DNA from 3 places in the Weizmannia sp. FSL K6-0777 genome. Region 1 is predicted to be linked to each of the others. Evidence: riboswitches for the same ligand, from Rfam matches in the RefSeq annotation. Region 1 holds a riboswitch; each other region holds the start of a gene.
What was found. A riboswitch is a leader RNA that binds a small molecule or an ion and turns the genes downstream of it on or off. The one in region 1 is predicted to bind S-adenosylmethionine.
Positions count from the first base shown of each region.

Region 2: linked by a shared signal. The riboswitch ahead of NST70_RS04005 (O-acetylhomoserine aminocarboxypropyltransferase/cysteine synthase family protein) and the one ahead of NST70_RS03070 (methionine biosynthesis PLP-dependent protein) in region 1 are both predicted to bind S-adenosylmethionine.
Region 3: linked by a shared signal. The riboswitch ahead of NST70_RS14100 (sulfite exporter TauE/SafE family protein) and the one ahead of NST70_RS03070 (methionine biosynthesis PLP-dependent protein) in region 1 are both predicted to bind S-adenosylmethionine.

Region 1 is NZ_CP151971.1:662,462-667,569, reverse strand. It holds gene metC (cystathionine beta-lyase) at 1-1,112, opposite strand, end outside; gene NST70_RS03070 (methionine biosynthesis PLP-dependent protein) at 1,109-2,224, opposite strand; SAM riboswitch class I at 2,302-2,421, opposite strand; gene NST70_RS03065 (ABC transporter permease) at 2,530-3,669, opposite strand; gene NST70_RS03060 (ABC transporter ATP-binding protein) at 3,660-4,556, opposite strand; gene NST70_RS03055 (KpsF/GutQ family sugar-phosphate isomerase) at 4,759-5,108, opposite strand, start outside.
Region 2 is NZ_CP151971.1:892,997-898,104, reverse strand. It holds gene NST70_RS04015 (S41 family peptidase) at 1-408, opposite strand, end outside; gene NST70_RS04010 (homoserine dehydrogenase) at 810-1,793, opposite strand; gene NST70_RS04005 (O-acetylhomoserine aminocarboxypropyltransferase/cysteine synthase family protein) at 2,052-3,350, opposite strand; SAM riboswitch class I at 3,454-3,561, opposite strand; gene cls (cardiolipin synthase) at 3,661-5,106, opposite strand.
Region 3 is NZ_CP151971.1:2,922,566-2,927,673, reverse strand. It holds gene NST70_RS14105 (purine/pyrimidine permease) at 95-1,390, opposite strand; gene NST70_RS14100 (sulfite exporter TauE/SafE family protein) at 2,623-3,513, opposite strand; SAM riboswitch class I at 3,668-3,775, opposite strand; gene NST70_RS14095 (amino acid permease) at 4,186-5,108, opposite strand, start outside.

The DNA of each region.
Region 1 (5,108 bases):
TCCGGATTTTCGAGGCCAACCGATAAGCGCAACAAGCTGTCGGAGATGCCGCGTTTTCTTCGGTCCTCAGGCGGCATTGCGGCGTGGGACATTTTTGCCGGATAGGACAGAATCGATTCTACAGCGCCGAGGCTGACGGCAAAGACCGGAATTTTCACATGGCTGACGAATGTCCGGAGCGCTTCCTCATCTTCCAGTTCAAACGACAATACCGCGCCCGGCCCTTGTGCCTCTAGCTTTTGAAGCGCATGCTGCGGATGGTGCCCGAGCCCCGGATAATACACGTTTCGCACAAGCGGATGCGCATCAAGAAAATGTGCGATTTTCACCGCTGACTGCTGCGATTGGAGCAGCCGCACATGCAACGTTTTCAACCCGCGCAAAACGAGCCATGCATCCTGGACGCCGAGCACCGCCCCGAATGAATTTTGCAAAAATCCGAGGCGCGCTGCCAATGCTTCATCTTTTACAACCGCAAGCCCAGCAACGACATCGCTGTGCCCTGCTAAAAATTTCGTCGCGCTGTGCAGCACGATATCCGCCCCGAGTTCAAGCGGGCGCTGCAGGGCAGGCGTTAAAAAGGTGTTGTCGACAAAGGTGAGCGCCCCGGTTTCCTTTGCCAGTTCACTCACCGCACGGATATCCGTCACTTTTAAAAGCGGGTTTGAAGGGGTTTCCACATAAAAAGCCTTCGTGTTCGGGCGGACGGCCTGCCGCACTTCTTCAAGGTTGGTCATATCTACAAATGTATGTTCAATACCAAGCCGGGTCAGGACTTCTGTCACCATCCGGAACGTGCCGCCATACACATCTTCGGTGATGACAACATGGTCGCCCGCCGACAAAAGCAGAAACGCGGTTGAAATCGCCGCCATCCCGGAAGCAAACGCGAAACCTTTGACACCGCCTTCGAGTTCGGCGATGACATCCTCGAGCGCTTCCCTCGTTGGATTGAGCGAGCGGCTGTAATCGTATTTACCGAACTGGTCAATGTCCGCCTGGTGGTATGTCGAAGCATGCTGGATCGGTACACTCACAGCACCGGTCGCCGGGTCTATTTTATGGCTGTTATGTAAAAGCCTCGTTTGAAAAGAATAATCTTCATTTGTCATCGTGTTTGCACCCCTTCGTGAATGTTGGCAAAAGCTTTTTCAATATCTGCAAGCAAATCGCGTTCATTTTCAATTCCGACTGAAAAGCGCAAAAGGCAATTGTCTACGCCTGAAGCAATCCGTTTTTCTTCCGGAATGTCGGCATGCGTCTGTGTAGCCGGGTAAGTGATAAAACTTTCCGTCCCACCGAGGCTTTCGGCAAATGTAATCAAAGACAGGCCGCGTAAAAACGGGTCGACCCATGATTCTTCTTTTACACGGAAAGAAAGCATCCCGCCGCGGCCCGGATACAGCACATCTTTTACATCCGGATGCGCGCTTAAAAATGCCGCCACAGCTTTTGCATTTTTTTCGTGTTTTTCCATCCTAAGCGCCAGCGTTTTCATGCCGCGCATCAGAAGCCACGAATCAAACGGACTGAGGGTGGCGCCGGCACCGTTATGGTACAGAAAAAGCTGCTCGCAAAGTTCAGCACCCTTTGCCACGATCAGACCGGCCAGCACGTCGTTATGCCCGCCAAGATATTTCGTCGCGCTATGGACTACAATATCAGCGCCTTCTTTAATCGGCTGCTGCAAAAGCGGGGTGTAAAAAGTATTGTCTACAATCAGCAGGATTCCGTGCCTTTTCGCAATTTCAGCCACTGCGCCGATATCCGTCTGCTGCATGAGGGGGTTTGTCGGCGTTTCGAGGAAAATGGCTTTCGTTTTCGGGGTGATTTCTTGTTCAATATTTTCCGGGTTGCACGTATTCACGTACTTACAACAAAGCCCCCATTTTTTATATCCCTGCTCCAGCAGGCGGTAGGTGCCGCCATATAAATCATCACTCACAATCCACTCATCGCCGGCCTGGAACAAAGATAAAACAGTGAAAATCGCAGCCATGCCGGAACTGCACGCAAACCCGCGGTCCCCGCCCTCCAGATCCGCAATCGCTTCTTCAAGCAACTGGCGCGTCGGGTTGCCGGTACGGGAATAATCGAAACCGGTTGACTGCCCAATGCCTTCGTGGCGGTAAGCGGTAGAAAAATAAACAGGCGGGTTCACCGCACCTGTCACGCGGTCACTGCGATTTCCGATTTGTGCAAGTTTTGTTTCTGTATGATACATGATGGACACTCCCTCACTTAAAATCAAAAAGCCTTCTCCAATAAGAAGAAGGCCATTCCTTTCGTGCATGAACCATCTTCTTATCTTTCAAGTTATGATCCCATAACTTGCAGGACTTAGCACCTTTTCAATGCGTAAAAGCATTGAAGGTTGCTGAGGCTTCATCGGGCCATTCCCTCAACCTCTCTTGATAAGAAAATACCAATATGAAATTTGCCATCAACGCCGCAAAAGAAATTACACAACGAACCTAAAAATTGCTTACGTTCAATTTATCCCTTTTTTTCGGATTCGTCAAGCTTTTTTTAAATTTTGTTTTTCTTATGGATAATCCATATGGTGAGAAAATAAAACAGCAATGATGAAAGGAGAAGCGTAATGACTCCGTCTGTAGTATTGATATACTCATTCCTGAATTTTGCTGCACTTTCTCCATTCACTATATTCGGCACATCCACAAATGTAAAAGGGATAATATGCATAACAGCATACAACTTTGTCTTAAATCCGCTCATCATTTCCTCAAAACAAAAACAAGCCACCAAAACGAGCATCAGAAGCAATTGATTTCGAATAAAGGTATTTAAAAACTGTGTGAAAACAGAAATAAATAATAGAAGACATAGAATCAATAAAAGCGATCTGCCCAAAAACCGGGTTATTGAAATCCACAATACTTCTGTCCCGTTTAAATTGATCGCCACAGGGTACTTCCAACTGCCCAAATGGCTTATGATGCTACCAATAATGAGCGCAACAACCAGGATAACAATCGTAATGGCAAGGCTGTAAACAAATGAAGTGAAGATTCTCGTATCCAATATTTTCTTGAGTTTCACTGGCAAAACATTTACAAATTGATTAATACCGCCTTGTTTGTCTCTTGTTGAAATATCACCAATTAAAACAGCAATGAGAAGAGGCATTAAGAACGGGAATACGTAAAAAAGAATGCGATATGTAAAGTTAATACCCGGGGTTTCGTATGACTCTATTACCGGATGAATATTTTGTTGAAGCAGAATGGTATTGAGCTGTATTGCTTTTTCTGTCTGCGGAACAATTTTTTTATCACTGAAAACCATTTTTCCAGCATTAATATTGGCAATTAATTTTTTATCTAAAGCGATCTGCAATTTTAGTTCTTGCTTCCAATCCCCTGCTTCATGAGCTTGTATTTGTTCGGTTCGAAGGCGTAATTCCTCCTGCAAACCCGCAATCGCTTTCTTCTTTGCTTCACTCTTATTTGGATTTGATTCCATGTGTGAAATGGCATTTTCCAGTGAGGATTTGTTATGCTGATATTCATTGAGCGGGTCCGTTCTCTTTGCTCCTACAAAAGTAATTGCAAACAAAATGAAAACAATCAAAATAGCAGCAATAAAAACAGTCATATTTTTTTTATTTCTAATGAATCGCAATGTCTCTAACTTGATTAGCCCCATTTATCTTCACCTTCGTATATTTCCTCATAAATTTGTTGGCTGCCTTTTTGCCCAATGAAAAATGATTTAAATTTCATGTCTTGTTCGAATGCCTGATTTACCACAAAGGAGCTTTTACTTGAATCTATCTCCGCCCATACTTCATTGGCTGTGGCATTTTTAATCTCTTCATCTTTAAACAGGGAAAGAACTTTATCTGCATCATTCCCATTCTCTAGCTTAATGATGATGTATTTATTAAAGTCCGGATTATTTTTTCTGCTTTCGTAAACCATTCTTCCTTGCTTTAAAAAGATGACACGATCACATAATTCATCAACATTGTTCAGAATATGGGAAGAAAATAATACAATTTTATTTTCGTCTCTAAGTTGCTTAATGGATTTGCTTATCAGTTTAATATTGGATGGGTCCAGCCCATTCATCGGCTCGTCCATCAATAGCAAATCACAAGAACTGATCAAGCACATCCCAAATAGCAGCCTTTGCTGCATGCCAAGTGAATATTTTGAAACCCTTTTGTCGATATAGGAACCCATGCTTAATTTTTCTATAACAGCGTCACATTCTTGTTTGCTCTCCCATAATCTTTGTACAAGTTTTAAATGCTCTCTCCCTGTTAAATTTGGATACAATACTGTATGGTCTTGCAAAAAAAATATTTTTTTAAGGATTTTTTCCCGATGCATCTTATAGTTCATGCCGTAAATACTGATTTCGCCTTTTGAAGCAGGAATCAGGTTGGATATCGCATTTAAAAGCGTCGTCTTGCCGGATCCATTTGGAGCAACCAGGCCAATAATCTCCCCTGGTTCAGCAGAGAAACTTATATCTTCCAAAATTTTCGTCTTCTCTATCTCTACTGACACATTGTTTACCCTTAACAAAACAATCCCTCCCCCGTTAATTCACAAGATCTTATCACCTATTTTAATAGGCCGCAGCGCCATTGTCACCGAAATTTTTGCGTGGTGTCACCGAAAAAACAAACTGCTGCTGCGCAAATATTGGCGGCAAACACCAAAAAAAGCGGTATTCTTTATGAATCCGCTCTATCCATTCAAAAAAATTTTTTTCTTGTTCTTTTGCTTATATAGTCTGGACCAAATCCTGAATATGGAGCATGGCAACCGGGTTCTGGCCGGCAACAACCGGAAGCACTTTGAAAGCGTGGTCTTCCATTATCCGCAATGCTTCCGCTGCCAGCTGATGCTCACTGACGCAAACCGGATATTTTGTATACAAATCTGCTACTTTTTTATCCAGTACTTCATGGCCGTTTAAAAGCTCACGCCGGATATCGCCGTCCGTTAAAATGCCGGCCAGCCGTCCCCGATCGTCAATAACTGAAACAGCCCCCGCCCCCGCTTCCGTCATCATAAATAATGCTTCCTTTATGCCGGTGTCCATTCCGGCAACCGGGTTCATCCTTTTCCGTT
Region 2 (5,108 bases), 230 kb from region 1:
TTCCGCCGGGGAGTTTCTATAAGGAGAAACAATCAGTATTTTTCCGTTTTTTTTGGTAATTTCGGCGCCGATGCCTTGAAAAGAGGAATCCAGCGTGTCATTGAATTGCGCGGCTGTCTCTTTGTCCATGTAGACGGAATACGGATCGTCCAATGTACTGACCATGCCTTTGATTGCGCCTTCCACGAGTGTTTTTTCGTCAACTTTCCGGACATAGGAACTTTTAATTAATTGGTATGCCTGGGCAATTTTTGTGAGATCCGGCATATTGCTTGTCCCACCGGTTGTTTCCTGGCGGGTGGGGGCTGCCTTGTCCTTTTGTGAAAACCATTGGCCTGCCGTATAGCCGCCGCCTGCACCGGCAAGCAGCGATCCCGAAATCGCAAGCGCCAGCCATTTTCGTTTCATGGTGATGCCCTCCTTGTACAAGAAGCGCCGCCAAAAGCGGGGTTCTTCATCTCGATAATTCAATATATGTACAAGCCGGGGGGCATATGCCGGGAAGCGGAAAAAGACGGCGAAAGTCCCGCACAAGGTGCAATACGGGCTACCGTGAAGCTAAAAAGGGCTCCGGTTTCTTTAGGGGATACGCGATCCCGCCATGTTCATGCGGTTCACGAAACGGCATGAACTGCGGATGGAGCCACCAACCACTGGATTCACAACAGGTAAAAAAAGAAGCCTCTTCCGCTAAGCCGGGAAAGCGAAAACGGAAGAAGCCGTAAAGAGGTTGAGGGGTTCTCCCCCCTCGCTAAAATGGTATCTTAGCATCGCAAAAAATATACGTTTCCTTATCCGGAAAAACCGGATCACGAAACGGCGTCCAATTGCAAAACGGGCCGGTAACCCGCCGCAAAGTCTTCAATCATGGCGCTTGCCGTCGGAAATTTCCCGGCACCCGGACCTGTAAGGGTAATTTTTCCGATCAGGCTGCCGTAAATCGTGACGGCATTGTTGACGCCTTCCACCGCATAAAGGGCGTGTTCGGGAGGGACGAGGACAGGCTTAACGGATGCTTTCAGCGTCCTGCCATCACGGTATATGTCCGCAATATGCTTATAACGGAGTCCCTTCCGATCCGCTCTTTCAATATCCGCAAGCGAGAGGCCGCCTATCCCTTCAACTTCTACTTTCTCCCAGTTCGGCTGGGTTCCGAATACGAGCCGGCTCAGGATCATCAACTTACAAAAGGCGTCCTGCCCTTTTACATCATTGCCCGGGTCAGCTTCTGCATAGCCGTGCTGCCTGGCGATTTCCAACGCTTCTTCAAATGGAAGATGTTTTTCACGCATTTCCGATAAAACAAAATTGGATGTGCCGTTTAAAATCGCCTGTACACGCTGGATGTCATTGACCTGAAGCTGCTGGGAAATCGTCCGAATCACAGGGATGCCGCCTGCGGTTGTCGCTTCGTAACCGACAAACACGCCTTTTTCTTTCGCTTTTTCAAGCAGCACATTCCCATATCGTGCAAACATGACTTTATTGGCAGTAATGACGTGGCAGCCTTTTTCAATCGCTTGTAAACAGTAGGAAAAGCCTGGTTCTTCCCCGACAATCGCTTCAAACACGACTTCAAGATCGGGAATAGCGAGAATTTCCCGGAAGTCCGTCGTGACGAGCACAGAACTGTCAATGTTCCGCTTTTTTCGGGGGTTTTTGATCAGAACCGCTGCAATCTCTACCTCGGCATGCAGCTTTTCTTTCAGCTGCTCGCGGTGGGTCCGGACCGCTTCGTACACGCCCTGGCCGACCGTTCCAAAGCCGAGCAGCGCTGCTTTAATCACCCTCATTTATCCAAAAACCTCCCTATATATAGCGTCTTTCGCCTCTGAAGCGTTTTGTTCATTTAAAACGGTCAAGCGGTCCGACAGTATTCGGTGCAGCCGGTATCCATAAGCTCCCGATCTGGATCAGGTATGCAGACCGTCCGGGCCGCAACATTGTTCAATGGGATCAGCCCAGAACGGTTTCGTATAAGTTTTCCGGATCGCCTGTTGGCATTCGCCATGGCGACCTTCGCACGAATCTGCCGGGCCTGCTCCCCGCTTTTACCGGGCTGTAACGGCTGTTGCTTTTGTAATGGCCTGATCCAGGTCAGCTGTCAAATCTTCAACGGCTTCGAGCCCGACAGACAGGCGGATTAAATCGCCTGTAACCCCTGATTTTTCCAGTTCTTCATCGCTCAGCTGCGAATGCGTAGTCGTTGCTGGGTGGATGATCAGCGATTTCGCGTCGCCGACATTCGCTACATGCGACCACAGCTTAATATTGTCGATCACGCGCCTTCCTGTTTCCCGGCCGCCTTTGACACCAAAGTTGACAATGGAGCCGTAGCCGCCGTTCAAATATTTTTGCGCCAGCTCATGGGACGGATGGTCTTCAAGTCCCGGATAATTGACCCATGCAACATCTGGATGGTTTTTCAGAAATTCCGCGACTTTCAATGCATTTTCGTTATGCCTTTCCACACGCAGATGCAGCGTTTCAAGCCCTTGCAGGAATAAAAAGGCGTTGTCCGGACTTAAAGTCGGCCCGAAGTCGCGCAAAAGCTGAACACGAAGTTTTGTGGCGAACGCAGCCTGTGCCGTGTCGACGCCGTAGCGCAAGCCGTGGTAGCTCGGATCCGGTTCACTAAAGTCCGGAAATTTGTCTGTGTTCCAGTCAAAACGCCCGCCGTCAACGGCAACACCGCCGATCGCCGTTCCGTGCCCGCCGATCCATTTTGTCGCCGAATGGACAACCACGTCCGCGCCCCATTTGATCGGATTCGCGCCATACGGAGAAGCAAACGTGTTGTCGACAATCAAAGGAATACCGTTTTCATGGGCCACTTCCGCCACTTTTTCCACGTCGAGCACCTGCAGGCTTGGGTTGCCGATAATTTCCGCGTACAATGCTTTTGTTTTCGGGGTGATCGCCTGGCGGAACGCTTCAGGGTCGGACCCATCCACAAACTTGACGTTAATGCCATATTTCGGCAATGTCACAGCAAACAAATTATAGGTGCCGCCGTAAAGATTGCTGGCAGATACGATGTCATCACCCGCACGCACGATGTTCAAAATGGAAAAGGCAATGGCCGATGCGCCGGATGATAAACCGACAGCCGCTGTTCCGCCTTCCAGTGCAGCAACACGTTTTTCAAAAACATCCACAGTCGGATTGCCGAGACGGGAATAAATGAAACCTTCTTTTGATAAATTGAAGACGCCCTCTGCATGTTCTGTATCCGGAAAAACGTAAGAAGTCGTCCGGTATACCGGTACGGCGCGCGATCCTGTCGCCGGGTCCGGTTCCTGGCCGCCGTGCAGCAATAAAGTTTCCGGTTGTAATGATGGTTGTGTCATTTTAAAGCCTCCTGATTTTTTAAAATTTTTCCGTGAAAGATGGAAGAGGAAGTGAAAAAACCCTCTTCGTAAGGGAAGAGGGTTACAATGTATGTAAGTTCCTCCCTTATCTTTCAGACGCATGTCTGTAGGAATTAGCACCTTTTCAGGCAAATGCCTGAAGGTTGCCGGGCTTCGCAGGGCCTAGTCCCTCCGCCGCTCTCGATAAGAGTTTCTTTTCATAATTCAATTTTGAATGACTTATTGTTTAAGATTATAGAAGACCAATGGCAAACCGTCAACCTTTTTTTGAAAAAATTTTCTTTTTCTTCTACAATATTGGCGACAATAGCCGGGAAATGGACTCTTTAAACCGCACATAAAGCGGCCGGTTCTGGTAATCATGGAGCGTTAATTCGGTTGATTCGGCCATATCGTCCCGGAAAACGCCGGCAAGTGTGCCGGAAAGCTCACGGTCGTACAGCAAGGCGTTCACTTCAAAATTGAGACGGAAACTGCGCACATCGATATTGGCCGTCCCAACGGAAGCAATTTTCCCGTCTACGACAATCATTTTCGCATGGATGAACCCTTTTTGATAAATGTACACTTTGACGCCCGTTTTTAACAGCTGGCCGATGTTGGAAAGCGTCGCCCAGTAGACAAACATATGATCCGGTTTATTTGGAATCATAATCCGAACATCCACTCCGGATAAGGCGGCAAGCGTCAGCGCATTCAGGAGGCTGTCATCCGGAATAAAATATGGTGTTTGTAAATAAATATATTTTTTGGCGGAATTGATCATTTTAATATAGCTGTTTTTAATCTGCTCCCATTCAGAATCGGGGCCGCTTGAGACGATTTGGATATCGGTTTCACCCTGCGATGGGATGACCGGGAAATAACGTTCTTCATCTCTTACATCGTGCGGTGACGCCTGATTCCAGTCCAAAATAAAGCGAGTCTGCATGGCATAAACAGCACTCCCTACAATCCGTAGATGCGTATCCCGCCAGTAACCGAATTTCTTATTCAGACCAAGATACTCATCCCCAACGTTAAAACCGCCGATATATCCGATCTGCCCATCAATAATCGCCAATTTCCGGTGATTCCTGAAATTGACGCGCAAATTGACGAGCGGGATCCGGGCAGGAAAAAAGGACGCCACTTCCCCACCAGCAACAACAAGCGGCCGGAAAAATTTGCGGCGGAACAGCATTCGCGACCCCATATCATCATAAAGCAGCCGCACCTTTACACCTTCTTTTGCTTTTTGCGACAGCAGTTCAATCAATTCCTGGCCGAGGCGGTCATTCCGGAAAATATAATATACAAGATGAATACTGTCTTTTGCATTCCGGATGTCTTCAAATAAAGCCTCGAATTTTTTCCTGCCATCTGTAAAGATATCGACGTGATTGTCCTGGGAAAGAATCGCCCCGTCATTCATCAGCAGCATATAAACGAGATCCTTGTACTGGATTGTCCGCTCATCATGAAACGGGAACCGGTTTTCGCGCAGCAGTTCAATTTGCTGCTGGGAAATTTCCTTAATGCCGATCTTCTCCTGTACCTTCCAGTCAAAAATTTTCCGGCGGCTTAAATTTTGCCCGAATACCAAATACAGGATAAAGCCGGCAATCGGCAGGAATAATAGCACCAAAAGCCATGCCCAAGTTGCGCCGACATCTCGCCGTTCCAGGAAAATAACGGTTCCCGCCAGAATAAAATTCAAAAGAAACAAGATAACCAGTAGTACCGTTATAATCATTG
Region 3 (5,108 bases), 1.3 Mb from region 1:
GCCATTTGGATGACTGCAACAAAGGTGCCAACCGGCGGGATCCCGTGCAAATCGGAGCAGGAAATTCTTTGCTGTTTGGCAGCATTCCCAATTTTTACTGCTCGCGGATGCTGTTTTCTTGCAGTTTTCTTTTTTTCCTCCAAATCAGCAGCTGTTCTGTCAAAATGCCGACCACAGATCCAAGGATTAAGCCGTTGTTTAAAAAAGTAGCGATCATCATTGGCAAATGTTCGGTCGCATGAGCCGGCAAAAACATCGCCCCGATTCCGACCAGGAAGGAGATGCCTGCTGTTGTGTGGGCAATCTCTTTGTCCGGGCTTTTTTCAAGATCATTTAAGGCAAGGCCAACCAATTGTGTGAAGACCACAAAGGTAACGGCATAACCAACCGGCGCGGGAATCGCAGACATGATATGCACGAGCGGTGGCAGCAGAGCAATGATGGAAACGAAACAAGCACCATACAAAAATGGTTTCAGCACTTTTATACCGGTTTGTGCAACATAGCCTGCCGCTGCTGCAATCGGAACCGCACCGACAGCGGAAAAGATGCCGGCAAGCAGCTGGTTGATGCCGGATATGAACAGACTGCTCCGCACCCGCTCTTGGCGGACTCCCGTCACATTTCCCATGACGCGCACAGACGTAATCATATTCGCAGTTAACAAAAGCCCGATGAATACACCGGTTGTGACGGCACCGGAATCAAAACGCGGTTTTCCAAAATCAAACACAGCGGGAAGAGAGAACCAGCTTTCCCCAAATGTAATAGCCGGTGCTTCACCGAAAAGCGCGAACAAAATCCAGCCGCAAATCAAGCCGAGCATGATCGAATATTGCTTGACCCACGGTTTCTTTACATGGCCAAAATAGAATGTAAGCAATACGGTGACAAGGCTCAAAACAGCAACAAGCGGCCGGACTTCCTGATGGGCACCCGTAATGCCGAGCATCCCTTTCATAAAAGAGCCGCTCAACTGCAGCACCAACAACAGCAAATAAATAAATGTCACTACCGGCGTAAACAGTTTATTTAATTGGTCCACAAGTCCGGTAAAAGCGAGCAGGAAGAAAAAGATGCCGGTTACAATCAGTGCGCCTGCCAAATATTGCAGAGATTCAGTGCTTGAACTATACAAGCTGCCGACAAGCCCTGCATAAATGGCAAACACGCTCCACCACAACCCGGCCGGCCCTTCATTGATGGGCATTCTGTGGCCGAAAATTCCTTGCAAAAGGCCGCCGATCCCGAGTACAAAAAGCGTCCGCTGCACAAACAGGGCAGTCTCACCTGCACTGAAATGGAAAGCATCCGCAATGGCAATCGGGGCCGCGATCGACCCGGCGATCATAAATGCCATCCATTGCAGCGACGAAATCAATGTTTTCATAGACACACCGTTCTTTCCGTTCAAAAAATGGAAAATACCAGTAAATATAATTATAGCAAAACAGGTTTTACATTTTAAACATAATACACTTTGCGGACGAGGGAGGGATAGCGGGCATGGCGGATAGCGGCATAAACAGGGGTTGCAAACCGGACGGGGCGCGGGTTAAGCCATGTTTTTTGCCTCTATTTAAATGATATATATGTGGCAGGGGCTAAGCTATGTTTGGATCCGCAAAAAATTTCTGGGCGATCTTCATGCAGAACGCTTTTTGTTTGTCACTAAAAGAGTTGCGGCTGCCTTTACTTAGGCATGCTATCTCGAAAAAAATTATGATGGATAATTTTTGCTGGTGCTACGTGGTAGCGGCATGGCCGGTTATGTTGAGGAAGCGAGGTCAAAAGGTGTTGTTTCTTAACATAGAGCGCGTCTACGTTAAGAAAGCGAGCGAAAATAGCTTTGTTTCTTAACATAGAGGTCGGCTACGTTAAGGAAGCGAGCGAAAATTGCGTTGTTCCTTAACATAGAGTACGTCTACGTGAAGAAAGCGAGAAAAAAAGGTGTTGTTTCTTAACATAGAGGCTGTCTACGTAAAGGAAGCGAGGTAAAAAGACATTGTTCCTTAACATAGTGCACGTCTACATTAAGGAAGCGAGCAAAAAAAGTGTTGTTTCTTAACATAGAGCCCGTCTACGTTAAGAAAGCGAGCAAAAAAGACGTTGTTCCTTAACATAGAGTCCGTCTACGTTAAGGAAGCGAGGTCAAAAGGCGTTGTTCCTTAACATAGAGCCCGTCTACGTAAAGGAAGCGAGCGAAAAAGGTGCTGTTCCTTAACATAGAGCCCGTCTACGTTAAGGAAGCAAGCAAAAAAGACGTTGTTTCTTAACATAGAGTGCGTCTACATTAAGGAAGCGAGGTAAAAAGACATTGTTCCTTAACATAGAGCATGTCTACATTAAGGAAGCGAGAAAAAATTATATTGTTCCTTAACATAGAGGCCGTCTACGTTAAGAAAGTTCGGTAAAAAGATGTTGTTTCTTAACATAGAGGTCGTCTACGTAAAGGAAGCGCGGTAAAAAGACGTTGTTTCTTAACATAGAGCGCCTCTACATTAAGGAAGCGAGCAAAAAAGGCACTGTTCCTTCAAATAGAAGCGTCTATGTTCATTCTTTGCCAAAATTTGTTTGGGTAAAAACAATCCGGGCAATGGATCCCTTGCCCGAAAACATTCCTTATTCTGTGACGCTTACGCTGGCGCTGGCAACTGCCCGTTTGTGTCTTCTGATTGTATAGAAAATGAGGATGGCCCATATTGCCGCAATGGCTGTATAGGTAACGCCGTACCAGCCGCTACCGGCGCCCGCCATTTTTAATAAAGTTTGCACGTTGCTGAACACAATCATGCCGCTGACAATGACAGCCAGCAAATGAGCCGGTAAAATTTTAACCAGATAGGCTGCAATCGGCGCGGCGATCAGGCCGCCAAGCATGAGGGCGATCGTCCAAATCCAGTTAATTTGCATAGCGCCGAGGGATAAGAGGAAACCGATGCTTGATGCCAAGGATACAGCAAATTCACTAGTATCCACCGAGCCGATCACTTTCCGCGGTTCGATGTCATTTCTGGACAGCAAAGCCGGTGTGGCGATAGGGCCCCAGCCGCCGCCCCCCGTTGCATCAAAAAATCCTGCGACAAAGCCAAGTGGGATAAAAAATATGTTTGACCTGGTTTGCTTTTTGACTTTCGACGCCCCGCGCGTATTGAACAGAAACCGGGTAAGAATATAGAGGCCAAGGGCGATCAGAAAAATAGAAATGTACGGTTTTAATGTGCTTGCAGGAAGATGGCTAAGCACGGTTGCCCCGAGAAAGGCGCCGACAGCTCCAGGTACAACCAGTTTCCAAATGATCCCTTTATCGACATTCCCAAATTTCATATGTGAAACTCCGGAAGCCGCCGTTGTAAAAACTTCCGCCAAATGCACAGAAGCTGACGCGACAGCCGGCGCAATCCCGAAAGCTAGCAAAAGTGAGGTTGAAGTCACCCCGTAACCCATTCCAAGAGATCCATCCACCAATTGCGCGGCAAGGCCGACAAGTGCTAAGACAATTAATTTTTGCATGTTCAAGTTCCTCGCTTTCTTCATTCATAAATTTAATTCATCCTGATGTAGAGGAATTATACGCATCAGGGCCTATCCTGGTTCAAACGGCCGGCCTTGCAGAAATAAAAAACTTTCCGCCATTTTTACGGAAAGACAGCGAGTAAAGGATAAGCGCTTATCTTTCAAAATGGTACCCATTTTGCTGGAATTGGCACCTTGCTGCTCGCTGCAGGTTGCCGGACTTCATCGGGCCAGATCCCTCCGTCGCTCTTGATAAGTTATTTGTTGTTTAAAATTTTATCAGAAAATAAATGGAAGTCAATATAATTATTGCAAGTTTTTTTATCGGATTTATCCGAATGGAGGGATAAAGAAAAAAACTCCCTATCAGATCACGCTCTGTCGGGAGTTTTTTTTCTTTACGCTGATTGGTTTTTTTAAAGCAGGTTCAGAACCAGGCGGGGCATCATGGCCGCTTTCATTTGCTTCACAAAACGAAAAAGAGTCCAAACGGGTTGGCGTGCCGCCCATTCTGGCAGTTTGACACGCCGTGCACACCGTGTCTGTCCTCTCACCGCCAAGGGAACCGGTTTTATCAACACCGCTTGTTTGTGCTCGCTTATCGCGCAGTTGTATTTCTGTCCTCTCCCTGCCCAAAAGACCGGTTTTATCAACACAGCCGGCTGGAGCCTATTCCTTTCCTTTGATTCTCAGTGACAGGACGACGAGCACGATTAAAATAGCAAGGCAGACGCTTATTCCAATCGGGTTTCCGCCGCCCAGCAAAAAGGACAGGAAAATGCCTGCCAGTGCAAGCAGCGCAATCCAGACCATGAAAGGATACCCTTTTACACGGAAGGAAGGCAATTTTGCATACGACTTCCGGAGCCGCAGTTCGGCTGCGCAGATGGCGATCCAAACAAGGACGACGGTAAATCCCGGGATGGTCATCAAATAGCTGATGACCTCATTCGGCGTAAGATAGGCCAGAATCACGCCGGCTAAAATAAACAGTGAGGTCAGCAAAATACTAATGAGCGGGACGCCTTTCCGGGAAATTTTTAAAAAGGCGTGCGGCGCTTCTCCGGACTGTGCCATGTTAAACAGTGTGCGTGAAGTGGCATAAATGCCGGAATTGGCGGCAGAAAGAACGGCCGTCAAGAGCACAAAATTCATCACATGGGCGGCAGCGGGGATCCCTGTGCGGCTGAATACCTGTACAAACGGGCTTTCCACGGAAGAAACCTGATTCCACGGGACAATGCCACAAATGACCAGGATTGGCAAAATATAAAAAAGCATGACACGAATAACGGTCTGTTTAATCACACGCGGCAACACTTTCTCGCTGTCTTTTGTTTCCGAAACGGTAACGCCGATCAGTTCCGCCCCGCCGTATGAAAACATAACGATCAGAAAAGCATTGAACGTACCGTGAAGCCCGTTCGGAAAAAAGCCGCCGTGCGCGGTATAGTTGGACAGCGTGGAAGATGTCCCGGGGAATAAACCGAATAAAATCAGCGCACCAAGCAGGATAAAAACGATCAACGTGATAATTTTAATGCCGGCAATCCAAAATTCAAATTCGCCGTAGTACTTCACTTCAATTAAAT